Regions from separate parts of the Bradyrhizobium sp. USDA 3240 genome, predicted to be linked through region 3. Evidence: predicted binding sites of a transcription regulator. Region 3 holds the regulator's gene; each other region holds the start of a gene.
What was found. The regulator PhoB, encoded in region 3, activates phosphate uptake and scavenging genes when phosphate is short. The targets are predictions, from matches to a motif close to TGTCATNNANCTGTCAT.

Region 1 (7,177 bases), 3.2 Mb from region 3:
GGGACAGGTTTTGCGGATAGGGACGCGCAAGAGCGCGATGGCGCTGGCGCAGACGGACGAGGTCGCGCGGCTGCTGCGCGCCTCGGCGCCGGACCTTACCGTCGACATCGTCAAGTTCGAGACCCGCGGCGACCAGGACCAGACCAGCAAGCTGTTGCGTCACGGCGGCAAGGGCGGCGCCTTCGTCGCCGAGATCCGCGAAGCCATGCGATCGGGCACGCTACAGGCGGCGATGCATTCGCTCAAGGACGTGCCGGGCAATGAGGAAACGCCGGGTCTCGTCCTCGCGGCGATGCTGGCGCGCGATGCCGCCAATGACAGCCTCGTGCTGCGGCCAGGCCTGACGCTGGATGCGTTTCGCGCCGCGCGCGGCAAGGGCTTCATGATCGGCACCAACGCCGTGCGCCGCGCCGCCTATCTGCGGAGGCTGTTTCCGGAGGCGACGGTCATTCATTTCCGCGGCGCTGCCGACACGCGAATTGCAAAACTCGATCGCGGTGCCAAGCAGCGGCTGCCGGATGGCGGCGATGTGGGGCCGGCGGATGCGCTGGTGATGGCGCGTTCCGGCCTGGAGCGCATCGGCATGACCGCGCGCATCGCGCATGATTTCTCCGTCGACGAGATGCTGCCGGCGGTTGGCCAGGGCATCGTCGCGGTCGAATGCGTCGAGACCGATTGGGCGACGCGGGCGCGGCTTGCTGGTATCGACAATGCGCAGTCGCGGCTTGCCGCCGAGGCCGAGCGCGAGGTGCTATGGGTGTTGAACGGCCACTGCAACTCGCCGATCGCCGGCCACGCCACGCTCGCTGGAAACGAGCTGACGCTGCGTGCCTCCGTGCTCGACGAGGCCGGTGCCGGCTTCATCGAGGTGACGCGTTGCGGACCGGCGGACCGGCCGCGCGAGCTGGGCCGCGCCGTCGGCATGGAGCTGCTCGCGAAGGGCGCCGCCGAGATCATCGCCCGGACCCGGGTGGACGAGTAGCGTCCGCCGTTACGCGCGCAACGGCCAGCTTCCGATGATGCGGAAACGGGATGCGCCGTCGGCTTGCTTGAACAGCGCGATCCGGTCAACGGCGAGCGTCGCAAGGTCGATCGCCGCGAACCGCTCGCGCAGCCGCGCCACGATCGGGCCGCGCCGCTCGTCGCTCAGCCGTCCGGTCAGGGTCATGTGGAAGCGGAATTCCTCCATGACGTAAGGATAGCCCCAGCGGTCGAGATAGTCGCGCTGCCGCTCCGTGAGCCGTTCGGGCTTGCGGCGCGCGCGATCTTGCGGCGTCAGCGGCGCACGGAACGCGTCGAATTCGGTGACGCAATCGGCGGCGAACTGTTGCAGATCATCCGAGCGGCGCGCCGGGATCACGGCGATGAAGCCGCTGATGGCATCGACTACAGGTTCGATCACCGGAATGCGCCGCGCGCGGCCGGCGAAGGCGGCGCAGGCGTCGAGCAGCTCGGACTCGTTCCGGCCATCGGCGAGCGCGGTCGGCGCCTTCAGCGTGGCGTGAAAACCGTACTTGCGCGGGTCTTCCGTCACCTCGCGCCAGTCGGGCGCAACGCCATCGGGAAACGGCAGGTCGTCGCCCGACACGGCATCGTAGCCGAGCAGCGTCGAGCCGAAGCGGTGCAGGACGCTGTCGGGTGACGGCGCATAATAGATCGCGTAGCGCGGAGTGTTGGCCATGGCGGCAGAACAGGTCCTGACTATGCTGCCGCAACCGTCTTGCGCGGTGCGAGCGAATGAACGAGGCAGCTCGCATCGGCCAGATGCACCAGCCGTCCGGCTGCGATCACGGCGACGATGCGCGGCCGCAGCGGCACCTTGTCGTCGACGACGATGATGTCGGCGCGGCGGCCCGCAGCGAGCATGCCGCGATCGGCAAGCCCCGCCGCGCGTGCCGGCGCCGACGAAATCAGGTCCCAGGCTTTGGTGAGCGGCAGGATGCCATCGGCGGCGAGGCGGAACGCGGCGAGCAGTTGTGCCGGATAATAGTAGTCCGACGCCAGCACCGAGCAGAGGCCCTGTGCGATCATGTCGGATGCCTTGGTCCAGCCGGTGTGGCTGCCGCCGCGCACCACATTGGGCGCGCCGAATATGATGAAGTCGCCGGCGGCGGCGGCATCGCGCGCGGTCTCCTCATTGACCGGGAATTCAGCGATCGTGGCGCCGAGCGCGCGAAACTCCTGGCGCATCGCCGGGCTGTTGTCGTCATGCGAGAGCATGCGAATGTTGGCCGCGCGTGCAGCCGCAGACAGCCGCGCGATCGAGGCCGGCACCTCGGGACGGCGCGCCACGATCCGATCGAGCATGTCGTTGACGGCTTCGATGGAGAGCCCGGTGCGTTCGGCGAGCTGGTTGCGCTTCTTCGGCTTGACGTTGCTGTGGTCGTTGAATGCGAACAGGTCGATGCGGCCTTCGCTGAGCCATTGAATGATCTCGGCCTCGGCCTCGAGATTGTGGGTCTCGTGGCGCAGATGGAAGCGGGTATCGGCGGCGAGCTGTGGCCGCAGCGCCTCGATCGCATCGAGCAGCTTGCGTGCATTCTCCGCGCTGCGTAGACCGGGCTCCCACGACCAGGTCGTACCATGGAACACGGTGGTGATGCCGTTGGCGATCGCCTGCCGGTCGCTGTCGATTAGCGCGACGTCGGTCGGGAAATCGACGCTGGGGCGCGGCATCATCTGCCGCTCGAACGCGTCGCCGTGCAGATCGATGATGCCGGGCAGCACCAAGAGGCCGCCGGCATTGATGTGGAGCGCCGCGCGGCCCTGTTCGGCGTCGAGCGCGCCAATGTCGCGGCCTGAGGTCCGCAGCGAGGTCTCGACCAACGCACCGTCAACCAGCGTGCGTCCGCCTTCAATGAAAATGTCCGTCACCTTACGGCGCTCCATTGCTTGTTCTGTGATTGGGATACGGCCTCGGCCTCATACTTGTCGAGGAATTCCTCGACCGCGAGCTTGCGGAAGTCGGGCAGGACACGACGAAGTGTTTCGTGATCCCAGTCCCACCACGCGAGCGCTGTGAGGCGATCCGCTGTTGTCTCGGAGAAGCGCCGCTTGACCGGACGCGCCGGATTACCGGCAACGATGGTGTAGGCGGGCACATCCTTGGTCACGATCGCGCCGGCGGCAACCACGGCGCCGGTTCCGACGTTGCGGCCCGGCAGCAGGATCGCGCCATGACCGATCCAGACGTCATGGCCGATATGCACGCGATGCGCACGTCGCCAGTTGAAGAAGTCGGTGTCGTCGCTCTCTCCGGGAAAATAGGCGCTGGCGCGGTAGGTGAAATGTGCCTGGGTCGCGCGATGCATCGGGTGGTTGCCGGGATTGATGCGGGTCATCGCCGCGATCGAGCAGAATTTTCCGATCGAGGTGTAGGTGATCTGGCTGTCGTTCACGACGTAGGAATAGTCATCCATGCTGACTTCAAGCAGGATCGTGCGTGCGCCGACCTCGGTATATTTGGCGAGCTTGCTCTCGCGCACCGACGCAGTCGGGTCGATCGTCGGCACAACCGAGAGTGTTTTTCCGGCCATCGGGGCCTCCGCAAATCTTGTAAATCTTTGCCTTCCGGGGAGATGCGCGCTCGTCATCGGGATGCTTGATGACAACATCATGACGCTGCGATGACGTCAAACGAACGACAAGGGAGGGGTGTGGACGATCGCCGCACTGCAACGCCACGTCACATAACTGTCAAGCACCGGGGATAGCGATGGCCCAACACGACGCGGTTGGAGCATTGCATGCTGGTGGTGGAAGGTTTGACGTGCCGGTTCGGCACAAAAGCCGCAGTCGATAACGCATCCTTTTCGATCGCGCCGGGCAGCTTTGTCGGCGTGATCGGCCGCTCCGGTGCCGGCAAGTCGACGTTGCTGCGGATGATCAACCGTCTCGCCGATCCGACCTCCGGCCGTATCCTGTTTGAAGGCACCGATGTCACCGCGCTGCGCGGCAAGGCGCTGCGGCAGTGGCGAGCGCGCTCGGCGATGATCTTCCAGCAGTTCAATCTCGTCGGCCGTCTCGACGTGCTGACCAATGTGCTGATGGGCCGGCTTGCCCAGATCCCGTCATGGCGTTCGCTGGCGCAGGTCTGGCCGGAGCAGGACAGGGCGCTCGCGCTGTCCGCGCTCGATCAGTTCGACATCGCCCAGCTCGCGGCGCAGCGCGCCGATCAGCTCTCCGGCGGCCAGCAGCAGCGAGTCGCGATTGCTCGCGCGCTGGTGCAGGAGCCGGACATCATTCTTGCCGACGAGCCGATCGCCTCGCTCGATCCGCGCAACACCAAGATCGTGATGGATGCGCTGCTGCGCATCAACAAGCATTTCGGCATCACGGTGCTCTGCAACCTTCATTCGCTCGATCTGGCGCGAACCTATTGCGACCGCCTGATCGGCATGGCGGCAGGACGCGTGGTGTTCGACGGCGCGCCCGTAGCGCTGACCGACCATATCGCCCGCGAGCTCTATGACCTCGAGGCCAATGACGTCATGGGCGGCGCGCCAATGCCCGCGCCGGACGGCGCGACCGTTCCGGCGCTCGGCACCGCTGCCGCAGCCTGAGCGGCGCGCATCTTCCAATCTGCGAGGCCGGGCGTCTTGCCCGGCCAACAGGTGTAACTACAAAAGAGGGGTAGTCATGTTCACTCGTCGCATCATTCTGGCCGGCGCCGCCGCACTGGCGTTCACGGGCTCGGCATTCGCGCAGGACTGGAAAGCAAAATATCCCGAGCTCACCTTCGCGGTGGTGCCGGCCGAGAACGCCTCCGGCGTCACCGAGCGCTGGACGCCGTTCGTGGCCTATCTGTCGAAGGAACTCGGCGTGAAGGTCACGCTTCGCATTGCCAACGACTACGCGGCCGTCATCGAGGGTCAGCGCGCCGGCAACATCCAGATCGCCAGCTACGGCTCGGCCTCGTTCGCGCGGGCCCGCTTGACCGGCGTCAAGACCGATGCCTTCGCCAACGACATCAACGCTGACGGTTCGACCGGCTATTACTCTGTATTCTTCGTCAAGGCGTCGAGCCCGTACAAGAGCGTCGACGATCTGAAGGGCAAGAACCTCGGCCTGGTCGATCCGAACTCGACCTCCGGCAACAACGTGCCGCGCTTCGAGCTCGACAAGATGGGCATCGCCGACGCCGACACCTATTTTGGCAAGGTCGTGTTCACCGGCAGCCATGAGAATGCGGTCCTCGCGCTGGCGCAGGGCACCGTCGACATGGCCGCCAACCAGTGGACCAGCGACGACGATTCCACGCTCGCACAAATGCTGACCAAGGGCATGCTGAAGAACGCCGACGGTTCGGCGATGAAGAAGGACGACTTCCGCATCATCCACAAGTCGGCGCCGATCATCAACGGGCCATACGCCTACAACGCCGATCTTCCGGAAGACCTGAAGGCTGCGATCGCAAAGGCCTTCTTCGAGGCTCCGACCAAGGACAAGGCGGCTTTCGAGCGTCTCTCCGACGGCCAGAAGAAGGGCTTCCATCCCGCCACCACCAAGGACTGGGATGGCACCGTCGAGCTGATCAAGTTCGTCGACAATCTGCGCAAGAAGAAGGCGAGCTGATCGCCTGACGTCACGAAGGCCGGGCCCGATCGCCCGGCCTTCTCTCCTCTCAACTCCGAACCGGACTGGCACGCGCCGATGGCGACCGCCGTATCCATTCTTCCGGCGCAGCAACTGGCCACGCTGGAAGACGCCTACCGCAGGTCCGTGGCGCGCAAGCGGCTGAAAGCTGCGCTGGCGGCGGCGATATTCTGCGCGGCCCTGCTGATCGCGGCGTTCGGCGCGGAGGTGAACCTGCGCACGCTGTTCACCTATTTCGGCAACTTCGTCAGCTATTTCGACCGCATCCTGACGCTCGAATCGGGCGCCCGGGTCTGGACCGATTTTCCCGAATGGTTCTGGGGCTGGCAGAAATGGCTGAAGATGCTCGGCGAGACGATCCTGATCAGCTATGTCGGCACGCTGACCGGCGCCGTGTTCGCCTTCGCGCTGAATTTCTTCGCCGCCCAGAACACCTCGCCGGGACCGTGGGTGCGCTTTGTCATCCGTCGCCTGCTCGAATTCGCCCGCACCGTGCCGGGCATCGTGTTCGCGCTGATCTTCGTGATCGCGTTCGGCCTCGGGCCGATGGCCGGCGTGCTGGCGATCGCGATCCACACCACCGGGGCGCTCGGCAAGCTGTTCGCCGAGATCGTCGAGAATGCCGACATGAAGCCGGTCGAGGGCATCCGCTCCACCGGCGCGAGTTGGCTGTCCTGCATGCGCTTTGCCGTGTTGCCGCAGGTCTCGGCGGGCTACGCCAGCTACGCGCTGCTGCGCTTCGAGATCAACGTCCGCGAGGCGTCGGTGATGGGCTTCGTCGGCGCCGGCGGCATCGGGCAGGAGCTCGTGGTCGCGATCCGCAAGTTCTACTATTCCGACGTCAGCGCCATTCTCGTCACCATCATCGTCACCGTCTTCATCATCGACATCTCGACCGGCTGGTTGCGTGGCCGGCTGTTCGGCAAGGAGACCCGGCGATGAGCCAGCTGCCGAAGCCGGACACCGCGGAACTGCGTGCGAAATATCCCGGCGTATTCGAGCGCCCGGCGTCGGCGCGGCTGGCGCTGCCGGCGATGATCGCAGCGGCGGTCGCGATCTTCGTCTACGGCCTGGTCGATCTCGATTTTTCGCCGACGGAGCTGATCACGGGGATGAGCCAACTCGGCTGGATCACCATGATGATGATCCCGCCCAATCCCGGCGCATCGTTCCCGCTCTACATGCAGGCGCTCGGCGAGACGCTGTCGATCGCGCTGCTCGGGACCACGCTCGCGGCGCTCTTTGCGTTGCCGGTCAGCCTGCTGGCGGCGCGCAACATCATCCCCTCGAACCTGATCCGCTTTCCGGTGCGCCGCTTCCTGGATTCGATCCGTGGCGTCGATACGCTGATCTGGGCGCTGGTCTGGATCAACGTCGTCGGCCTCGGCCCGTTCGCCGGCGTGCTGGCGATCATGGTCTCCGACTTCGGCGCGTTCGGAAAGTTGTTCTCCGAGGCGATCGAGGCGGCGGATCGCAAGCAGGTCGAGGGCATCCGCGCCTCCGGCGGCAACGCGCTGCATGAAATCCGCTTCGGCCTGCTGCCGCAGGTGCTGCCGGTGATCGCCGGCCAAGTACTCTATTT
Region 2 (7,177 bases), 2.6 Mb from region 3:
GCAAGCTCACGGCGCTGGCACCGGTGCTGGCCGCGGCCCTGATCGCCTGCCTCTCGATCGCGCGCGGGCTCGACGTGCTGGTGCTCGGCGAGGCCGAGGCGTTCCACAGCGGCGTCGACGTCGAACGGCTGAAGCGGATCTCGATCGTGCTGGTGTCGGCGATGACCGGGGTCGCGGTTTCGGTCTGCGGTGTGGTTGGTTTCGTCGGCATCGTGGTGCCGCATCTGCTGCGGCTGGTGATCGGACCCGGGCATCGCCTGCTGTTGCCGGCCTCCGCGTTGCTCGGCGCCATCCTGCTGGTCGGCGCCGACACAGTGGCACGCACCATCGTGGCCCCCGCGGAAATGCCGATCGGCATCCTGACCGCAGCGATCGGGGCGCCGTTCTTCCTTGCCATGCTGCTGCGCCAGCGCTCCCTGGTGTCACTGTGAGCGCGCTGCTGGCGACGCAGTCGGCATCGATGACGATCGGCGGTGCCACGCTGGTCGATGCGGTCTCGCTGCAGATCGGCGCCGGCGAGATGGTTGCGATCGTCGGCCCCAACGGCGCCGGTAAATCGACCTTGCTGCGGATGCTGTCGGGCGATCTCCGTCCGTCGCGCGGAACGATCCGGCTCAGGCAGCGCGACCTCAATGCCTACGGTCCGCGCGAGCTGGCGCAGCACCGTGCGATGCTGTCGCAGCACGTCAACGTCACCTTCCCGTTCACCGTCGAGGAAATCGTCAGCATGGGCGCCGGCGAGAGCCCGCGCGCGGTGACGCGGGCGCTGGTCACTGCCGCGCTGGACGAGGTCGGGCTGGCGCATTTCCGTTTCAGGCAATTGCCGACGCTGTCCGGTGGCGAGCAGCAGCGCGCGCATTTCGCGCGCGTGCTGGTGCAACTCGCCTGCGGCGAGGCGCTGCATGGGCCGGGGCTGTTGCTGCTGGACGAGCCGACCTCGAGCCTCGATTTGCGGCATCAGATCGACCTGGTCGAGACCGCCCGGCGGCGCGCCGCGCGCGGCACCGCCGTGATCGCGATCCTGCATGATCTCAACCTCGCGATGCGGTTCGCCGACCGCATCCTGCTGCTGCATCGCGGCCGACTTGCCGTCGACGGCGACCGCGCCGCCGCGATGCAGACCGACACGCTGAGGCAGATCTTCGAGATCGACGCCACCATCGGCTACACCGGGGGTGGCGTGCCGTTCCTGCTGCCGCAGACGATGCGGCCGGCGGGCAAGGCGACGTAACGCCGCAAGGCTTATCCCGTCGCAACACCGCGGATTCACAAAACTGTCAGCCGGCTGTAACAGGCGGCTCGGAGAACACCGCATCGTTTGTCCTTTGGGAGATCAACCATGCGCCTGTCACTGCTCTGCTCCGTCGCCTCGATCCTGCTCACCACATCGGCGTTCGCGCAGAGCGAGGGCGAATTCCCGGCGACGCTGGCAGGACACGCCGTGATGCCGGCAGAGAGCTTCATCGACGCCCCCACTGACGCCCCGAACGATTTGAAGACGTCGGGCAAATACACCACCGGCAAGCGCGTCGACGCCATCGGCACCGTGATGGGCAAGTCCTACGAGCGGCCGACCGGCGTGTCGCTGCCGTTCAAGGGCCAGCCGCTGCAGGGCCATTCCGGCATCAAGGCGATGCCCGACGGCTCGTTCTGGGTGATCACCGACAACGGCATGGGCGCGCGCTACAACTCGGCGGACTCGATGCTGTACCTGAACCGCTACAAGATGGATTGGGCGAACGGCAAGATCGAACGCCAGGAGACCGTGTTCCTGCACGACCCCGACAAGAAGGTGCCGTTCCGCATCGTGCATGAGGACACCGCCAAGCGCTACCTCACCGGCGCCGACTTCGACACCGAAGGCTTCCAGATCATCAACGACATTTTCTGGATCGGCGACGAGTTCGGGCCCTACATCCTCAAGGCCGACAAGACCGGCAAGATCCTCGCCGTGTTCGAGACGGTCGCCGACGGCAAGCCGGTGCGCTCGCCGGATCACTGGGCCGTGCAGTCGCCTGGCGCGCCCGGTGCCACCTACACCAACGTCAATCTGCGCCGCTCCAAGGGCTATGAGGGCTTTGCCTCCTCCAAGGACGGCAAGTTCCTCTACGGCCTGCTCGAAGGGCCGTTGTGGGATGCCGACAAGAAGGACTGGGAGAAGGTCGACGGCAAGGAAGCCTCCCGCATCCTCGAATTCGACGTCGCGGCGGAGAAGTTCACCGGTCGCCACTGGCAATATGTGTTCGAGCAGAACGGCAATGCGATCGGCGACTTCAACATGATCAATCCAAGCCATGGCCTCGTGATCGAGCGCGACAATGGCGAAGGCACCGCCGACAAGGCCTGCCCGCAAGGCCAGCGCGGCGAGAACTGCTTCCCTGACCTCGCCAAGTTCAAGCGCGTCTACAAGATCGAGCTGTCCGACGCCAATGTCGGCAAGCCGGTACGCAAGATCGCCTATATCGACCTGATGAAGATCCGCGACCCGAACAAGAAGGCCCGCAAGCCGCTCAGCGACGGCGTCTACACCTTCCCGTTCTTCACCATCGAGAACGTCGATCGGGTCGACGAGACCCACATCATCGTCGGCAACGACAACAACCTGCCGTTCTCCTCGAGCCGCGATCCGAACAAGGCCGATGACGACGAGTTCGTGCTGCTCGAAGTCGGTGACTTCCTGAAGGCGAAGTGAGGCGGCTGCTCGCGTCACACACAACAGCGTCGTCGCCCGGCTCGACCGGGCGACCCAGTATTCCAGAGGCGTTCGAGTTCAACGGACAAGCCGCGGCGTACTGGATGCCCCGCTCAAGGCGGGGCATGACAGCGAATTTGCGGAAGCCAGCCCATTCCAAAGGTTGTTCTGCAATTGCCCTTCTACCGAAGCGCTCAATGATGATAGCCTCGGCGGATACGTGAATCGCCTGGGGCAAATCATGCGAGAAAAATCCAGCCTGACCTACATCGAGGCGTTGATCGCCGCCGGCTTCGTTGCGTATTTGAGCTGGGACCAGAGCTGGGGCCTTCCGCCTGGACTGGCCGCATTGCTTCTCGGCGCGATCGTCCACGTTGCCTACCTATGCCTGATGCGACGGTTGGTGAGATTTCACCAAAACAGCTATGAGATCGTGGCGACGATACTGGCCGTTGCGTGGGGCGTGCTGGCTTACCTGGTCACCGGCGCGCTGCAGGCGGGGTTCGCCAACCAAATACCCGCCACGTTGCTGATGCATCTGTGGCCCTGGATCGCGGCGCTGGCGGCTTTCATCGGAGCACTCACCAGCAAAGTGCGCTTCATGGACGATGTTCGCGAATATGTCGTCGGCCGCCGCGCGCGCTGGGACAATCAGCAATGGCTGGAGGAGGACGCGGGCTTCTAGCCCGCATTCGCAAAAGCCATCATTCCTTCCTGGTCCGGTAATCCCCGAACGTGGTGTCGCGCTGGTCGAGCTGGGCTTTGACGCTGGCGCCGTCGCGGCGGAAGCCGGCCATGTAGGCCTTGCTCGCCTCGGTCGTGAAGGCCAGCGCCTGGATTTCGGTGCCGGCGCGCATCGCGGCGCGGGCGCCCATGATCTCCATCGCGCGATGCACTGAGCGCTTGTTGAGCTGCTGCAGCTCGACCGGCACCTTCGCGGCGCGCTCGGCGAAATCCAGCGTCTTCGCCTCGAGCTCGGCGAGCGGGAACGAGCGGGTCGCATAGCCCCACTCGGCGGCCTCGCGGCCGGACATCGCATCGCCCGTCAGCATCAATTCCATGGCGCGGCGCATGCCGACCAGCCAGGGGTGATACTGCATATCGGGCGGGCTCATCAGCCGCACCGGCGGATAGCCGATCTGGGCATCGTCGGCGACATAGACCACGTCGCAGGCGGTCGCGAGCTCGGTGCCGCCGGCGAGGCAATAACCGTGCACCTGCGCGATCACGGGCTTGGCGAGATCCCAGATCGAGAACCAGCCTTCGACGACATGGCGCGACCACTGGCCGGGGCCGGATGCCGAATGATAGGGCTGGTCGACGCGGTTGTCGGCGGAGATCATAACCCGCCGAGAAGCACGGACCCGCGCCACGCAGGATCGAGATCGAAATGTCGGGATCGCGGTCGGCCTGCTCCAGCACCTCGAAGATCTCGCCGCGCAGCCGGTTGTTCAGCGCGTTGCGCTTCTCGGGCCGGTTCAGTGTGATGCGGCGGACGCGCGGTCGCGGATCATCGACGATGATGTGCTCGTAGCTCATGAATCCTCCCGATCTCAGGCCTTTTTGCCTTTGGCAAAGTGTTGCCCGAGATCGGGAGGGATGTCATCGGCTACCGGTGCAGATCAGCCCGCCGGCACCATCACGACGCCCTTGTCTTTCGGCCAACGCATCCGCCAGGCGAAATTGATGTCACGGACTTCGCCAGCCTTGGCCTCGAACGCCCATTCCAGCACCCCGCGCTTGTCGCGCAAGTTGGTCGTCGTCGCAGGCGTCGACGACGACAGCATCTCGACCACGATATCGTCGTTCTCGCTGACCGGAAGCTGGTCCTGGATCGCGACCTTGACGGGGAAGTCGTGGCCGTTGCGCACCGTGGTCTTGAAGGCGCGCTCGTCGGTCTTCGACGTGGTCACGATCAGGCCGGCGGAGCCTTCGTTGCGCTTCACCACCGCGCGCTCGATCTTGACCTTGTCGTCGGCACCAAAGCCGAGCCGCACGGTCTCGTCCTTGGCGGCGGTCGCCATCCGGCTGCGGCCGACAAAGATGCCGTCGCGGTAGATTGCGACCAGCCCCGGCAGCAGCGGCGCGTCGTCGGCCTGCACGAAGCTCGCCTCCAGGAACGCGGTCGGATCGATCACCGGGACGGCGCGGATGGCGAGATCGGGAGTGATCATGGCCGTCGAGATGCGCAGGCTCTTGGCGCCCTCATTGGCGGTGACGCTGACGCGGCCGGGAATCTTGAAGGTGGCCTGGAAGGCGCCGATCTCGGGGGTTGCCTGTTGCTCGTCAAGGGCCGTTCCTGCGCCAAGGCGGAATTCCTCGAGCGCGGCGGCCGTCGGAGCGGGCGCAAGCGCGGATCGCTGTTGCACGCTGTCAAGCAGCTTGCCGGCCATGGCCGGCCGCGGCGGCTGTGGGTACTGCACGATCAGCGAATGGAGATCGGGCGCGTTGCCGCCGCGCGCGACGCGGACGGTGGAGACGACGAGCGCGACGTTCGACCAGTCCTCGCCGGTGGTCTGGGTGATCTCGGCGCGGCGCACCAGCTCGATCGCCGGCTTGCGGTCCTTGGTCCCGGTATCGAGACGGGCGTCGTAGAGCGGCGTCCAGCGCGCGTTGCGCACCGCATAGGTCACCCGCAGCGTCGCGCGGGTGGCAGCGGCGGAGGCCAGCTCGATCCGCACCTCGAGCTTGCTCGGCGGCTTGGCGGCGCGCTCCGCTTCAAGCCGCACGATCTCGCGATCGATGTCGCGCTGCTTGCGTGCGGCGTCGCGGATCGCATTGTCGGCGGTCGCGACCTCGTCGCCGACCGCCGAGAACGCGGCGCGCCACTCGCTGACCGGACGCGCCTCGCCCTTCTCGCCGATCCCGACCGGCGCGGCCTCGGCGAAATGTTCGGCGAATTTGCGCCGCGCCTCGGCCGAGGTGATCATGCCTTGCAGATCCTCGCGCTGGTCTCGCAGCGCCTCGATCCGCTTGTCGATCTCGGGCAGGTTGGCCGGCGACACCGGGTGCGGATGCCGCGCGTCGATGGCCCCGATCGTGAGCTTGGCGCCAGCCTCGCCTTCCACCCGCAGCGAGCCCGTGTCGAGCGCCATCGGGAAATCCTTGGCGATGAGGGTGTTGTCGCCGGCGGGCAGATCCAGCGTGATGACGCGGGTGACGCTCGCGCCGTCGGGATAGACGGTCACGGCATCGACCTGCGACGCCGCATCGAGATTGGCCGCCTGCAGCGGCCCGGCAACCAGCGTACCCACCAGCACCAGGCTGGTGGTCACAAGACAATTCGCAATCCTTCGCATGACATCCCTCCGGAAAAAACGCCGCATGGCGCGCGAGACGAACGGCGCGCCGGGCTCGAAGGCGCGCCGTTTCTCGTGGTGAGACGCAGCGAGGAAGGGACTGGTTCGATTGAGGTTTCCCTGCGGCACGACAATGGCAGCGGCACGGCGCGCCGGATGGCGCGGCGATGACTTTCAGGCGTCAGCGATCCGCCCGGCGCCGGATGAACAGAACATTCGGCACGAAGCCGGCAACGGTGATGGCGATCATGATCCACCAACCGTGCTGAAACGCCGCGATCCGCTCAGTCATCGTGGTCGGCGTTGCCAGGATCGCGACAAAGATCGCGACACCGATCGCCAGCGCCGCCTGCCGAACCATGTTGATGACGCCGGAGCCGGTGGCAAACGACGAAGGCGGCAGCGAACCGGCGCCGACGCCCATCAGGGTCGGAAAGGTCAGCCCGACGCCGATACCGGTGAACATCATGCCGACCACGAAGGCGGGCATGTTGGGGTCGGCCCCAAGCAGCGTTGCCCAGATCGTGAGTCCGCCCGCAAACGATGCGATCCCGGCGGACACAACGGCCGCGGCGCCAAATCGCGCAATCAGGCGTCGGGCAAACAACAGCGAGGTGAACGGGACAAGCAGCGGACCCGGCGCGATCGCGAGGCCGGTCTTCAGCGCCGACCAGCCCCACACGGTTTGCTCCCACAACGCCACCGACAGCAGCATGGCGCCGAAGGCCGCCGAGTATGGCGCCATGACGAACGTCGCCCCGGTGAACGGGCGCACCTTGAACAACGCAGGATCGACGAAGGGATTCTTCGAGTTGAGGCAGTGCCACGTAAAGGCAGCGAGCGAGACGGCTGCGATGGCAAAGCCAAGCACGACGCCGCGCGAACCCCATCCCCAGTCATTGGCCTTCACGATCGCAAGGGTGAGCGCACCGATGCCGCAGGTGACCAGCAGCGCCGCCCATGAACTCGGACGCGGCACGTCATGGCCGGGCACTTCGGGCAGTTTCAGCCAGCCGACGATGAGCGCGACCACACCGATCGGGACATTGACGATGAAGATCCAGCGCCAGTCGAAGGTGACGAGCACGCCGCCCGCCAGCGGCCCGAGCGCGGCCGCAAGGCCGCCGATCGCCGTCCAGGTCCGCACCGCGCCGGGACGCTGCTCGGGAGGGAACGACGCCAGCAG
Region 3 (7,177 bases):
CTTCACCGACTACCTCTCCAAGTCGAACGCCGACTGGAAGTCCAAGGTCGGTTCCGGCACCGCGGTCGAGTGGCCGGTCGGCGTCGGCGCCAAGGGCAACGAAGGCGTTGCCGGCAACATCAGCCAGACCAAGAACGCGATCGGCTATGTCGAATACGCCTATGCCAAGCAGAACAAGCTGACCTACACCGCGCTGGTCAACAAGGCCGGCAAGACCGTGCAGCCGACCATCGCCGCCTTCCAGGCTGCTGCGTCGAATGCCGACTGGGCCAAGGCTCCCGGCTACTACGTGATCCTGACCGACCAGCCGGGCGAAGCCTCCTGGCCGATCACCGCGGCGACCTTCATCCTGATGCACAAGGACTCGACCGACAAGGCGTCCTCGCAGGAAGCGATCAAGTTCTTCAAGTACGCCTTCGAGAAGGGTGGCAAGGCGGCCGAAGAGCTCGACTACATCCCGATGCCGGAATCGGTCGTCAAGCTGATCGAGAAGACCTGGTCCTCGGACATCAAGAGCTAAGTCCGACGTTTCGAAAACGGCCTGTGCCGCCTCCCAAGGGCGGCACAGGTCGACCGATTGAGACCCGGGCTCCATCAACGCGGCAAGAAACGCGGGGCGGGGCCGGGGGTCGCGCCCGGGTGGCGCAAGCCGGAACGACGCCTGGCCAAATGCGTCAGTGAAGATCGCTTCGGGGCGTAGCGGTTTGCGTAGCTTTCACATAGTAATGAGGGGATTGGCGTGGCAGACATGGCTGTTCAGAGCGATGTGATGGAAGCCGCGGGACCTTACGATCGCGCCAAGGCCCTCAGCGCCTTCAAGCTCGGTGATCTCGCGTTCTATTGGATCACCCGGATCTCGGCGATTTCGGTTCTGTTGATCCTCGGCGGCATCATCCTGTCGCTGATCGCCGGCGCCTGGCCGGCGATGAAGGAATACGGCTTCGCCTTCCTCTGGACGCAGCGCTGGGCGCCCTCGGCCGATCCGCCGGTGCTCGGCGCGCTCGGCCCGATCTACGGCACGTTGATCACGTCCGTCATCGCGATGATGATCGCCATTCCGGTCGGCATCGGCATCGCCGTGTTCCTCACTGAACTCTGCCCGCAAATGCTGCGCCGTCCGATCGGCATCGCCATCGAGCTGCTCGCCGGCATCCCCTCGATCATCTACGGCATGTGGGGCTTCTTCGTGCTGGGCCCGTTCCTGGCCAACACGTTCCAGCCTTTCATGATCAGGATCTTCGAGGGCGTCCCGGTGCTGGGCGCGGTGTTCGCAGGGCCACCGTCCTATCTCAGCCTGTTCAACGCCGCGCTGATCCTCGCGATCATGGTGCTGCCCTTCATCACCGCGATCTCGGTCGACGTGTTCAAGACCGTGCCGCCGGTCCTGAAGGAAGCCGCCTACGGCATCGGCTGCACCACCTGGGAAGTCGTCCGCAACGTCGTGATCCCCTACACCCGCGTCGGGGTGATCGGCGGCATCATGCTGGCGCTCGGCCGCGCACTCGGCGAGACCATGGCGGTGACCTTCATCATCGGCAACTCGTTCCGCATCTCGTCGTCGATCTTCGCGCCGGGCACCACGATCTCGGCGGCGATCGCCAGCGAATTCGCCGAGAGCGACGGCTTGCACCAGTCCGGCCTGATCCTGCTCGGCCTCTTGCTGTTCGTGCTGACCTTCTTCGTGCTCGCCGGCGCCCGGTTGATGCTGATGCGGCTTGAAAAGAAGGCGGGGAAATAGCGCCATGAACCCGATCTACAAATCCCGCCGCCGCAACGACATCGTCATTCGCGCACTCTGTGTCGGCGCGGCGCTGTTCGGCGTCACCTGGCTGGCGCTGATCCTGTTCACGCTGCTTTACAACGGCCTTGCCGGCCTCAGCGTGCAGCTGTTCACCCAGAACACGCCGCCGCCCGGTTCGACCGACGGCGGCCTTCTCAACGCCATCGTCGGCTCGGTCATCATGACCGTGATCGGCGTCGGCATCGGCGCGCCGCTCGGCCTGTTCGCCGGCACCTACCTCGCCGAATACGGCAAGCACGACAAGCTCACCTCGGTGATCCGCTTCATCAACGACATCCTGCTCAGCGCGCCCTCGATCATCATAGGCCTGTTTATCTATGGTGCGGTGGTGATGCCGATGCGCGGCTTCTCGGCGATTGCGGGTGCGCTCGCGCTCGCCGTGATCGTGATCCCGGTCGTGGTGCGCACCACCGAGGACATGCTGCTGCTGGTGCCCAATCCGCTGCGCGAGGCGGCCTCCGCGCTCGGCCTGCCGCGTTCGCTGGTGATCAAGCGGATCGCTTATCGTGCTGCGCGTAGCGGCTTGATCACCGGCGTGCTGCTGGCGACCGCCCGCGTTGCCGGTGAAACCGCGCCGCTGCTGTTCACCGCGCTGTCGAACCAGTTCTTCAGCTGGGATTTGACCAAGACGATGGCCAACCTGCCGGTGACCATCAACAACTTCGTGCAGAGCCCCTACGCCTACTGGAAAGAGCTGGCGTGGAGCGGTGCGCTGCTCATCACCTTCACTGTGCTCGCGCTGAATATCGGCGCGCGTATCCTTGGTGCCGAAAGGGCCACAAAATGACCGAGCTTTCCGTCTCCACGACCGTCGCGAGCCACGTTCCCCAGGTTCCGCTGCCGGAAGCGCCGCCGAAAGTCACGGTGCGCAACCTCAACTTCTATTACGGCGAGCACCACGCGCTGAAGAACATCAACCTGACGCTCGGCACCAACCGCGTCACGGCGTTCATCGGCCCGTCGGGCTGCGGCAAGTCGACCCTGCTGCGGATCTTCAACCGGATGTACGACCTTTATCCGGGCCAGCGCGCGGTCGGCCAGCTGATGCTGGACCAGACCAATATTCTCGATCCCAAGCTCGACCTCAATTTGCTGCGCGCGCGGGTCGGTATGGTTTTCCAGAAGCCGACGCCGTTCCCGATGACGATCTACGAGAACATCGCCTTCGGCATCCGCCTCTACGAGAAGATCTCGAAGTCCGAGATGGACGATCGGGTCGAGAAGGCGCTGCGCGGCGGCGCGCTGTGGAACGAGGTCAAGGACAAGCTGAACGCCTCCGGCCTGTCGCTCTCCGGCGGCCAGCAGCAGCGCCTGTGCATCGCGCGCACCGTGGCGGTGCGGCCCGAGGTGATCCTGTTCGACGAGCCGTGCTCGGCGCTCGATCCGATCTCGACCGCCAAGGTCGAGGAGCTGATCCAGGAACTCTCAGAGGACTACACGATCGCGATCGTCACCCACAATATGCAGCAGGCGGCGCGCGTCTCCGACAAGACCGCCTTCATGTATCTCGGCGAGCTGATCGAGTTCGACGACACCAACAAGATATTCACCTCGCCGAGCGATCGACGGACTCAGGATTACATCACCGGCCGGTTCGGCTGAGGAGATACAAGATGGCTTCTGAACATACCGCCAAGGCATTCGACAGCGACCTGCAGGAGTTGACTCGCCTGGTCGCCGAGATGGGCGGCCTCGTCGAGCGGATGATCACCGAGTCGGTCGACGCGCTGATCCGTCGCGACGTCGCGCTCGGCAAGCGCGTGGTCGCCGCCGACATCGAAATCGACAATCTGCAACGCGTCATCGAAGAGCGCGCGGTGCTGACGATCGCCCGCCGCCAGCCGATGGCAATCGACCTGCGCGAAATCGTCAGCGCGATGCGCGTCGCCACCGACCTCGAGCGGATCGGCGACCTCGCCAAGAACATGGGCAAGCGCGTCGCGGCGCTGGAGAGCGATTTCCAGCCGCTGAAGCTGATCCGCGGCCTGGAGCACATGACCGACCTCGTGCTGTCGCAGGTCAAGTCGGTGCTCGACGCCTATGCCGCGCACGATCTGCCGGCGGCGATGAACGTCTGGAAGGGCGACGAGGAGGTCGATGCGATCTGCACCTCGCTGTTCCGCGAGCTCTTGACCTACATGATGGAGGATCCGCGCAACATCTCGTTCTGTATCCATCTGATGTTCTGCGCCAAGAACATCGAGCGGATCGGCGATCACGCCACCAACATCGCCGAGACGGTGTTCTACATGATCGAGGGCCAGCAGATCACCGACAAGCGCCCGAAGGGCGACATGACCAACTTTGCCACCACGGTGCCGGGTACCTAGGACATGATCCGCAGGCGCGGAGCCGGATTGTCTTCACGACAAGTCGTTTCCGCGGGGGTTGTGCTCAGGAAAGTAAGCGTTTCGGTTTGCGTCTGGGCAACGGATCATCACAGAGAGAGAACTTAAACCGATGAGCGCACGCATTCTGGTAGTCGAAGACGAGGAAGCGCTGACGACACTGTTGCGCTACAACCTCGATGCGGAAGGCTACGATGTCGAGACGGTGGGGCGCGGCGACGATGCCGACACCCGCCTGAAGGAGCGCGTTCCCGACCTCGTGGTACTGGACTGGATGCTGCCGGGCCTGTCCGGCATCGAGCTGTGCCGCCGCCTGCGGGCGCGGCCCGAGACCAAGCAGCTTCCGATCATCATGCTGACCGCGCGCGGCGAGGAGAGCGAGCGCGTGCGCGGGCTTGCCACCGGCGCCGACGACTACATCGTCAAGCCGTTCTCGGTGCCGGAACTGCTGGCGCGGGTGAAGGGCCTGCTGCGCCGTGCGAGCCCGGAACGGCTTGCGACCGTGCTGACCTATGGCGACATCGAGCTCGACCGCGAAAAGCGCCGCGTGGCGCGCTCGGGACGTCCGATCGATCTCGGTCCGACCGAGTACCGGCTGCTCGAATTCTTCCTCGAGCATCCCGGCCGCGTGTTCAGCCGCGAACAGCTGCTCGACAGCGTCTGGGGCCGCGACATCTACATCGATGAGCGTACCGTCGACGTGCATATCGGCCGCCTGCGCAAGCTGCTCAATCCGGGCCGCGAGCAGGATCCGATCCGCACCGTGCGCGGTGCCGGCTACGCGCTCGACGACCGCTTCGCGAAGGCCGAGCCGCAGCCGTAAGGCTGTGCAGTGATCATAGACCGCAACACGCCGTCGTCCCGGCGAAAGCCGGGAGGTGGATTCACACTCGAAGTGCAACACTTGATCGGCAAAGGACTCCGCAGGCGTGCGGTAGTCAAGGGATTTGCGTGGGGTGTTGTTGTAGGTGGCGATGAACTGGCGGAATCTGGCGGTCGAGAGGGTTACGAGATCCGTTTTGCGAGGGATGAAGCGGCGCATCCTGCCGATGGCGTTCTCGATACCACCCTTCTGCCAGGGCGCGTGGGGATCGCAGAAGAAGGTCTCGATCGAGAGGCGATGTAGCGCCAGGTGACCGGCAAACTCGGTGCCGTTGTCGAAGGTGACGGTCTGGCGCAGCTCTTGTGGAAGGGCAGCGAAGAAGCGGACGAGATGGCGTGCGACACCGCGCGCAACCTTGCTGGCAAGGCGGATGCCGAGCAGCAGGCGAGAGGTGCGCTCATGCACGGTCAGCACGGCCTGACCGTACTTCGAGAACATCATCAAATCGGCCTCCCAATGCCCGGCGACGCTACGGTCGGCAACCTCAAGGGGCCGATTTGCCAGGGAAACACGGCCTTCGATGAAGCTTGCGGGGCTGCCGCCTCGCTTGCCGCGGAGGCCGCGCTTGCTCTTGGCGCGCGGCAGGTAGCGTCGCCAGTTGAAGTTCGTGGTGCGCCTGAGTTGGCCATAGATGAAGCGGTAGATGGTCTCGTGGGAGATCACCTTGTGCCCGCACTCGCGGGCCAGCCGGCCGGCGATCTGCTCCGGCGACCAACCTCGGCGAAGGCGTTGCAACACCGCGCGGCGCAGGACGGGCTCCCGTTCGAGGCGTCCGCCCGTCCAGCGCCGCGCTCGCATCTGTTGCTGGGCATAATTTGGCTTGTAGCCAGCCTGAACGCTCCGATTACGGCTCAGTTCCCGAGAGATTGTTGATGGCGAGCGATCCAGAGCTGCCGCGATTTGCCGGACCGAGCTGCCATTGGCCGATAGACAGGCAATCTCGCATCGGTCGTCCAGAGAGAGCTGCTTGTAAGTCCGCCCCATGGCAACACCTCCTCAAGGAAGTGTTGCACTTCGTTTGTGAACTCAGGGGACCCATACGCCGCGGCCGTCGCAATCGGCACGCGGCTAGACGGCTTTCTAACAACACCCATTCGTGGTTATGGGTCCCTGTGTCTTGGAAGTCTGTCATGATGGGGTGGGCGGGAAGCCGTTGGGTCCTTGGCGCTTGACGCCGTGAGCCGGCTCGGTCTCCCGCCCGTTCCATCTACAAACCTGAACAGTTGCACGAGGCTGCGCCAACAGACCTCGCATCACAGGGACAGGCACCGTGATCATAGCTCTTCGTTACGTCGGAATCGACATCTCCAAAAAACACCTCGATATCTTTGATGAGGCTGACGGCGTGCCGAGGCGCATTGCCAACGCGACACAGGCCATCACACAGCAGGTGGCGCGTTGGCAATGCGATGCGCTGGTCGTCTTCGAGGCGACGGGTATCTATGACCTCGCGCTTCGCGAGGCGCTACGTCAGGCCGGGATCCAGTTCGCACGGATCAACCCGGCCCGTGCCCGCGACTTTGCACGGGCTAGCGGCCTGCTCGCCAAGACCGATCCGATCGATGCGCGGATGCTGGCAGCCTTTGCGCGGGCCATGCAGCCCGCCCCCGAGCAGGTCGCCGATCCTGCACGCAACGCCTTGGCGAGGCTTGCAAAACGGCGGGATCAGCTGGTCCTGATGCGCGCCCAGGAGAAGAACCGGCGCAGCGAGGCCGACGATCGCGCCATGGCCGAACGCATTGGCCGCCTCATCGAGGTCCTCGACAGCGAGATCGCCGAGATCGAGGCCGACATCAGCGCATTGATTAAAGCCGAAGCGGAGATCGCGGACGATGCGAAGTTAATGCGTTCGCTGCCCGGCGTGGGTCCCGTGGCCTGCATGCAGCTCATCGCGCAGATGCCGGAACTCGGGCGGATCGGACCGAAACAGCTCGCAGCGCTCGCTGGCCTTGCCCCCTTCAACGTCGACAGCGGCGCCTTCCGCGGCAAGCGCAAGATTGCGGGCGGCCGAAAGCGCGTTCGTGACGCCCTTTATATGGCGGCCCTCAACGCAGTCCGCAGAGCTGATCCGTTCAAGGCCTTCTATGCACGACTGCGACAGGCCGGAAAACCAGCCAAACTCGCCCTCATCGCCGTCGCCAGGAA
Region 4 (7,177 bases), 4.7 Mb from region 3:
GTGGGACTTCTACAAACTGGTCGGCACCGTGCCGGGCAACCAGGCCTTCACGCCGCTCGACAAGAGCACCTGTGCGCTCCTGAAGAAGTAACGATCATGCCCGCCGGCCATGGGCGTGGTCGGCGGGCTTCATCTATCCAGCGAAAGCTCATTCGATGCAGGCTCTCTACGCACAGCTTCTGGTGGGACTGATCAACGGCTCGTTCTACGCGCTGCTCAGTCTGGGGCTCGCCGTCATCTTCGGCATGCTCAACATCATCAATTTCGCGCACGGCGCGCTCTACATGATGGGCGCCTTCGTGGCGTATTTCCTGCTCAACCTGGGCGGCATCAACTACTGGTGGGCGCTGCTCATCGCACCCGTCATCGTCGGCATCTTCGGCATGATCCTCGAGCGGACCATGCTGCAATGGCTCGCCGGCCTCGACCATCTCTATGGGCTGCTGCTGACCTTCGGCATCGCGCTGATCGTGCAGGGCGTGTTCCAGAACTATTTCGGCTCCTCGGGCCTGCCTTACTCGATCCCGGATCAGCTCAAGGGCGGCGTCAATCTCGGCTTCATGTTCCTGCCGATCTATCGCGGCTGGGTCGTGATCTTCTCGCTGGTGGTGTGCCTTGCCACCTGGTTCCTGATCGAGAAGACGCAGCTCGGTGCTTACTTGCGCGCGGCCACCGAGAACCCGACGCTGGTGCGGGCCTTCGGCATCAACGTGCCGCGCATGATCACGCTGACCTACGGGCTCGGCGTCGGTCTTGCCGCGCTCGCCGGCGTGCTGTCGGCGCCGATCAACCAGGTCCGCCCGCTGATGGGCGCCGATCTCATCATCGTGGTGTTCGCGGTGGTCGTGATCGGCGGCATGGGCTCGATCATGGGCTCGATCATCACCGGCTTCGCGCTCGGCGTGATCGAGGGATTGACCAAGTATTTTTATCCCGAGGCCTCCAACACCGTGGTGTTTGTCCTGATGGTGGTGGTGTTGCTGGTGAAGCCAACGGGACTGACGGGACGGGCGGCCTGATATGTCAGCATTGACCGACGATACACTTCCGGTGACGCCGCGCGCGATGCGCGACGAGATGATCGTATTCGCCGTGATGGCGGCGCTGCTGGCGGTGGTGCCGTTCACGGGGATCTATCCCTTCTTCGTGATGCAGGCGCTGTGCTTTGCGCTGCTGGCCTGCGCCTTCAACTTGCTGATCGGCTATGGCGGCCTGCTGTCGTTCGGCCACGCCATGTTCCTCGGCACCGCCGGCTACGTCTCGGCGCATGCGCTGAAGGTGTGGGGGCTGCCGCCGGAGCTCGGCATCGTGGCCGGCACCGCCGCGGCGGCCTTGCTCGGCCTCGTTACCGGCTTCATCTCGATCAAGCGGCAAGGCATCTATTTCTCGATGATCACGCTGGCGCTGTCGCAGCTGCTTTACTTCCTCTATCTGCAGGCGCCGTTCACCCATGGTGAAGACGGCATTCAGGGCATCCCGCAGGGCCATTTGTTCGGGATCTTCGACCTGTCGAAGCCGACGGTGCTCTACTACGTCGTGCTGGCCGGATTCCTCGGCGGCTTCCTGCTGATCTACCGCACCATCAACTCGCCGTTCGGCGAGGTGCTGAAGGCGATCCGGGAGAACGAGCCGCGCGCGATCTCGCTCGGCTACAAGACCGACCAGTACAAGATGCTGGCCTACATCCTGTCGGGCACACTGGCGGGTTTTGCCGGCTCGCTGAAGGTGTTCGTGGCGCAGAATGCCTCGCTCACCGACGTGCACTGGTCGATGTCCGGCGAAATCGTGCTGATGACGCTGGTCGGCGGCCTCGGCACCATCTTCGGCCCGGTGGTCGGCGCATTCGTGATCATCGCCATGCAGCAATATCTCGCCGGTTTCGGCCAGTGGGTGACGGTGATCCAGGGCGTGATCTTCGTGGCCTGCGTGCTGCTGTTCCGGCGCGGCCTGGTCGGCGAACTGGCCCATCTGCTGCGGCGGTCGCTGTAGGGCAGGGCACGGCATTTTCGGCCGACTTTAGCGGTGGACGACCGCCCATTGGGGCGGTCGGTCGGGGTATTTTCCCAGGCAGATGCTCTATGACAGTTCCGTGACAGTCGCTAAAAGGGCTGTCCCGGAACGATGGAATAGAGACATGCTGCGCTGGTTTCGCGCCTTTCTGCCCAAGGAAGAGCGGTTCTTCGAGCTGTTCGCCCGACACGCCCAGACCTCGGTAAAATGCGCTCTGGCGCTGCAGGACATGCTGAAGGGCGGCGAGGAGACCCCGGTCTTCTGCCAGCGCGTCAACCAGTTCGAGAACGACGCCGATAGCGTTACCCGCGAGGTCCTGACCGCGGTTCGCCGCACCTTCATCACCCCGTTCGACCGCGGCGACATCAAGAACCTGATCACCGCGATGGACGACGCGGTCGACCAGATGCAGGCGACCGCCAAGGCCGTCATGCTGTTCGAGGTGCGCGAGTTCGAGCCGCCGATGCGCGAGATGGGCGGCCTGATCGTCGAATGCGCCAATCTGGTCATCCGCGCGCTGCCTCTGTTGCAGGCGATCGGCCAGAACGTCTCGATGCTGACCCAGATCACCGAGGAGCTGACCAAGCTCGAGGGCCGGGTCGACGATCTCCAGGATATCGGGCTCAAGGAATTGTTCCTGAAGCACCGCAACGCCAACGCGATGGACTTCATCGTCGGCGCGGAGATCTACGATCACCTAGAGAAGGTGGCCGACCGCTTCGACGACGTCGCCAACGAGATCAACTCCATCGTCATCGAGCAAGTGTAAGTCGGGGACATCACGTGGACACCACGCTCGGTCTTCCGGTCCTGACCATCCTGATCGCGGTCGCGCTGCTGTTCGACTTCCTGAACGGCCTGCACGATGCCGCGAACTCGATCGCGACCATCGTCTCGACCCGCGTGCTGCGGCCGCAATATGCGGTGTTCTGGGCGGCATTCTTCAACTTCGTCGCCTTCGCGGTGTTTGGCCTGCACGTCGCCAACACCATCGGCACCGGGATCATCGACCCGTCGGTGGTGGACGCCACCGTGATCTTCGCCGCATTGGTCGGCGCGATCGTTTGGAACGTGATCACCTGGGCGCTCGGCATTCCCTCGTCGAGCTCGCACGCGCTGATCGGCGGCCTGGTCGGCGCCGGCATGGCGAAGGCGGGCATCTCGGCGGCGGTGTGGGGCGGGCTCACCAAGACCTTGCTCGCCATCGTGCTGTCGCCGCTGGTCGGCTTCCTGCTGGCGCTGGTGCTGGTTGCGATCGTGTCCTGGCTCTCGGTGCGCTCGACGCCATTCGCCGTCGATCGCGCCTTCCGGATCCTGCAATTCGCCTCGGCGTCGCTCTATTCGCTCGGCCATGGCGGCAACGACGCGCAGAAGACCATGGGCATCATCGCCGTGCTGCTCTACTCGCAGGGCCATCTCGGCGACACCTTCGAGATTCCGTTCTGGGTCGTGCTGGCCTGCCAGAGCGCGATGGCGCTGGGCACCCTGATGGGCGGCTGGCGGATCGTGCGCACCATGGGGCTACGGATCACCAAGCTGACGCCGATGCAGGGTTTTTGCGCCGAGACCGGCGGCGCCGCGACGCTGTTCATCGCGACCTATCTCGGGGTGCCCGTGTCGACCACCCACACCATCACCGGCGCCATCGTCGGTGTCGGCGCGGCGCGGCGGCTGTCCGCCGTGCGCTGGAACGTGGCGAGCTCGATCGTCTATGCCTGGGTGATCACGATCCCAGCGTCGGCCGCGGTCGCGGCCGCGACCTATTGGGCGGTGCAGGTTCTCAGATAATTACCCGACCAGCTTCAGGCCTACGATGCCGGACACGATCAGCCCGATGCTGGCCAGCCGCATCGCGGTCGCGGGTTCACCGAGCAGGATGATGCCGAGCGCCGCGGTGCCGACCGCGCCGATCCCGGTCCAGACCGCATAGGCGGTTCCAATCGGCAGCGTCTTCAGCGCGATGCCGAGCAGGATCACGCTGCCGGCCATCGCCGCCAGCGTCAGCACCGACGGCACCAGCCGCGAGAAACCCTCGGTATATTTCAGCCCGATCGCCCAGCCGATCTCGAGCAGGCCTGCGGTGAACAGAATGGCCCAAGCCATAACGAACCCTCCGGATAAGGCAGCGTCGTCCCCGCGGATGGTGTGGTGAGGAAAAGGTCGTCCTTCCCGTGCCTATATGTGGGTGGTGCGGCTCTTCCGCATTGCGACAAAACGCCCTTGATTGCGCCCGTTTTCCCTGCCAAACGCTGCCCCGCCATGTCCGACATCTCAGTTTCAGCCGAATCTCCGTCCCGCTCGCCGCTTTCCGAGGAAGTGGCGCGCCGGCGCACCTTTGCGATCATCTCGCACCCGGACGCCGGCAAGACCACGCTGACGGAAAAGCTGCTGCTGTTCGGCGGCGCCATCAATCTCGCGGGCCAGGTCAAGGCCAAGGGCGAGCGGCGCAACACGCGCTCGGACTGGATGAAGATCGAGCGCGAGCGCGGCATCTCGGTCGTCACCTCGGTAATGACCTTCGAGTTCAACGACCTGGTGTTCAACCTCTTGGACACGCCGGGCCACGAGGACTTCTCGGAAGATACCTATCGCACGCTGACCGCGGTCGATTCCGCGGTCATGGTGATCGACGCCGCCAAGGGCATCGAGGCGCGTACGCGCAAGCTGTTCGAGGTGTGCCGGTTGCGCGACATCCCGATCATCACCTTCATCAACAAGATGGACCGCGAGAGCCGCGACACGTTCGATCTGCTCGACGAGATCGAGAAGACGCTGGCGCTCGACACCACGCCGATGACCTGGCCGGTCGGCCGCGGCCGCGACTTCCTCGGCACCTATGACGTCGTCAATGGCGGCGTGCGGCTGCTCGAGGGCGGCGGCGCCAAGACCGGCGCCACCGAGCAGATCGACATCGCCGATCTCGGCAAGCGCAACCCCAATCTCGACGTCGCCGAGGTCAGGGATGAGCTCGCGCTGGCCTCCGAAGCCTGCAAGCCATTCGAGCTCGCGGCCTTCCGCGAGGGGCATCTGACGCCGGTCTATTTCGGCAGCGCGCTGCGCAATTTCGGCGTCGGCGACTTGCTCGAGGGCCTCGGCAAGTTCGCGCCGGCGCCGCGCGCGCAGGATTCCGATCTGCGCAAGGTCGAGGCGGCGGAGCCGCGCATGAGCGCCTTCGTGTTCAAGATCCAGGCCAACATGGATCCGAACCATCGCGACCGCATCGCGTTCGCCCGGCTGTGCTCCGGAAAACTCACCCGCGGCATGAAGGCCAAGCTGGTGCGCACCGGCAAGAACATGAGCCTGTCGAGCCCGCAATTCTTCTTCGCCCAGGATCGCTCGGTGGCCGACGAGGCCTTCGCCGGCGACGTGGTCGGCATTCCCAACCACGGCACCCTGCGGATCGGCGACACCCTGACCGAGGGCGAGGATCTGACCTTCGTCGGCGTACCGAGCTTCGCGCCGGAAATCGTCCGCCGCGTCCGCCTGACCGATGCGATGAAGGCGAAGAAGCTGAAGGAAGCCTTGCAACAGATGTCGGAGGAGGGCGTCGTGCAGGTGTTCCGTCCGCGCGACGGCGCCCCGGCGCTGGTCGGTGTGGTCGGCCCGCTGCAGCTCGACGTGCTGAAGGCGCGGCTCGATGCCGAATATTCGCTGCCGGTCGAATTCGAGATCTCGGAATTCTCGCTGGCGCGCTGGATCTCGTCCGACGACCGCAAGAAGCTGGAGGCCTTCGTCGCCGCCAACAATTCCGGCATCGCCGACGATGTCGACGGCGACCCCGTGTTCATGGCCAAGAACGAGTTCTATCTCGGCTACACCCGCGAGCGCGCCGAGGGCATCACCTTCTCCAACGTCAAGGACGTGAAGAAGAAGGCGTAGCGCCGCCACATACTCGGTGTCGTCCCCCGGCTCGACCGGGGGACCCAGTACGCCGCGGCCTATCGATTGATCACTGCTGTCTCTGGAATACTGGATCGCCCGGTCAAGCCGGGCGACGACAGCGAGGTTGTGGCGAGCGCGAGGAATTGAACGTCGCCCCGCTTGCTCCGGTCCCGCCACGGTACCATTTTCCCCGGAGCGCATCCCGGGTCCAACCGCATGTTCCGACGCGTCGTCATTTGCCTCGCTATCGCCGTGGCCCTTGCCCTCGCGGGCACCGCTGGCGCGCGGCAGCGGCAGCAGACAAACCCTGTGCCGTTCGCACACACGCCCTGCAGCGTGCTCGACTATGGGCCCTGCATCCCTTCTTACTGCAGCGTGTTCAACCACGGGCCGTGTCTGCCCGAAATCAATTATCCGTACGGCGAAAATCTGCAGCTCACGATCCTGACGGTGCCGCCCGAGGGGCAGGCCGAGAAGTATCGCAAGCCGGATCATGATCTCGATACCATCGGCGATCTGTTCGCCGCGCTGCGCGCCTGCTGGGCACCGCCGCCGGCGGACGATGCGCGCGAGGGCATGCAGATGTCGGTGCGCTTCAGCTTCAAGCGGACCGGCGAGATGATCGGCACGCCGCGCCTGACGTTCGCGACGCGAGGTATCCCGGCGGATACCCGCACGACCTACCTCAACGCGATCAACGCCTCCCTCGGCGCCTGTTTGCCGCTGAAATTCACCGGCGGGCTCGGTGGCGCGCTGGCCGGCCGGCCGATCATGATCCGCTATGTCGACAATCGCGAACTGGCCAAGCCGACCGGCAATCCGTGACCCGCCACCGGGCGTGGCGCATTGCCACCCGCCCGGCGAAGATGTTACGCGAAGGCAGCAATCAATCAGGGGAGGAACATCGTGGGACTGCTCGTCATGATCCTGGGTCTCGTGCTGTTCCTTGGTATCCATGTGCTGACCAGCCTGCGCGAGCTGCGCGCCGGCATCGTAAATGCAATGGGCGAGGGAGCCTACAAGGGCGTCTATTCGCTGGTGTCGTTCGCCGGGCTCGCGCTGATCATCTGGGGCTTCGCCCACTACCGCGCGACCGGCTGGATCGACGTCTGGACGCCGCCGACCGCGTTCAAGCACATCACGGTGGCGCTGATGCTGCCGGCCGTGATCCTGGTGGTGGCCGCCTATATCCGCGGCCGCATCTACACCACGCTGAAGCATCCGATGCTGGCGGGCGTCAAGCTGTGGGCGTTCGCGCATCTGCTCGCCAATGGCGATCTCGGCT

Region 1: the regulator PhoB is predicted to act here: its motif matches at 3,616-3,632, upstream of phnC (phosphonate ABC transporter ATP-binding protein).
Region 2: the regulator PhoB is predicted to act here: its motif matches at 1,276-1,292, upstream of ACVIGA_RS29560 (esterase-like activity of phytase family protein).
Region 4: the regulator PhoB is predicted to act here: its motif matches at 2,079-2,095, upstream of ACVIGA_RS39240 (DUF47 domain-containing protein).

Annotation. Positions count from the first base shown of each region.
Region 1 is NZ_JBSSGD010000002.1:6,673,315-6,680,491, forward strand. Features, by position in the region: gene hemC (hydroxymethylbilane synthase) at 11-982, shown strand; gene ACVIGA_RS32305 (DUF1045 domain-containing protein) at 992-1,681, opposite strand; gene ACVIGA_RS32310 (alpha-D-ribose 1-methylphosphonate 5-triphosphate diphosphatase) at 1,702-2,874, opposite strand; gene ACVIGA_RS32315 (chloramphenicol acetyltransferase) at 2,871-3,536, opposite strand; gene phnC (phosphonate ABC transporter ATP-binding protein) at 3,747-4,562, shown strand; gene phnD (phosphonate ABC transporter substrate-binding protein) at 4,639-5,574, shown strand; gene phnE (phosphonate ABC transporter, permease protein PhnE) at 5,653-6,537, shown strand; gene phnE (phosphonate ABC transporter, permease protein PhnE) at 6,534-7,177, shown strand, end outside.
Region 2 is NZ_JBSSGD010000002.1:6,117,870-6,125,046, reverse strand. Features, by position in the region: gene ACVIGA_RS29570 (FecCD family ABC transporter permease) at 1-431, shown strand, start outside; gene ACVIGA_RS29565 (heme ABC transporter ATP-binding protein) at 428-1,231, shown strand; gene ACVIGA_RS29560 (esterase-like activity of phytase family protein) at 1,340-2,692, shown strand; gene ACVIGA_RS29555 (hypothetical protein) at 2,913-3,377, shown strand; gene ACVIGA_RS29550 (enoyl-CoA hydratase-related protein) at 3,397-4,035, opposite strand; partial or broken gene ACVIGA_RS29545 (enoyl-CoA hydratase-related protein) at 4,082-4,231, opposite strand; gene ACVIGA_RS29540 (mucoidy inhibitor MuiA family protein) at 4,315-5,991, opposite strand; gene ACVIGA_RS29535 (MFS transporter) at 6,173-7,177, opposite strand, start outside.
Region 3 is NZ_JBSSGD010000002.1:3,504,129-3,511,305, reverse strand. Features, by position in the region: gene pstS (phosphate ABC transporter substrate-binding protein PstS) at 1-520, shown strand, start outside; gene pstC (phosphate ABC transporter permease subunit PstC) at 749-1,738, shown strand; gene pstA (phosphate ABC transporter permease PstA) at 1,743-2,588, shown strand; gene pstB (phosphate ABC transporter ATP-binding protein PstB) at 2,585-3,403, shown strand; gene phoU (phosphate signaling complex protein PhoU) at 3,415-4,131, shown strand; gene phoB (phosphate regulon transcriptional regulator PhoB) at 4,262-4,972, shown strand; partial or broken gene ACVIGA_RS17315 (IS30 family transposase) at 5,027-6,016, opposite strand; gene ACVIGA_RS17310 (IS110 family transposase) at 6,303-7,177, shown strand, end outside.
Region 4 is NZ_JBSSGD010000002.1:8,232,349-8,239,525, forward strand. Features, by position in the region: gene ACVIGA_RS39225 (ABC transporter substrate-binding protein) at 1-91, shown strand, start outside; gene ACVIGA_RS39230 (branched-chain amino acid ABC transporter permease) at 156-1,019, shown strand; gene ACVIGA_RS39235 (branched-chain amino acid ABC transporter permease) at 1,021-1,989, shown strand; gene ACVIGA_RS39240 (DUF47 domain-containing protein) at 2,135-2,779, shown strand; gene ACVIGA_RS39245 (anion permease) at 2,794-3,798, shown strand; gene sugE (quaternary ammonium compound efflux SMR transporter SugE) at 3,799-4,113, opposite strand; gene ACVIGA_RS39255 (peptide chain release factor 3) at 4,270-5,889, shown strand; gene ACVIGA_RS39260 (hypothetical protein) at 6,109-6,717, shown strand; gene ACVIGA_RS39265 (NnrU family protein) at 6,799-7,177, shown strand, end outside.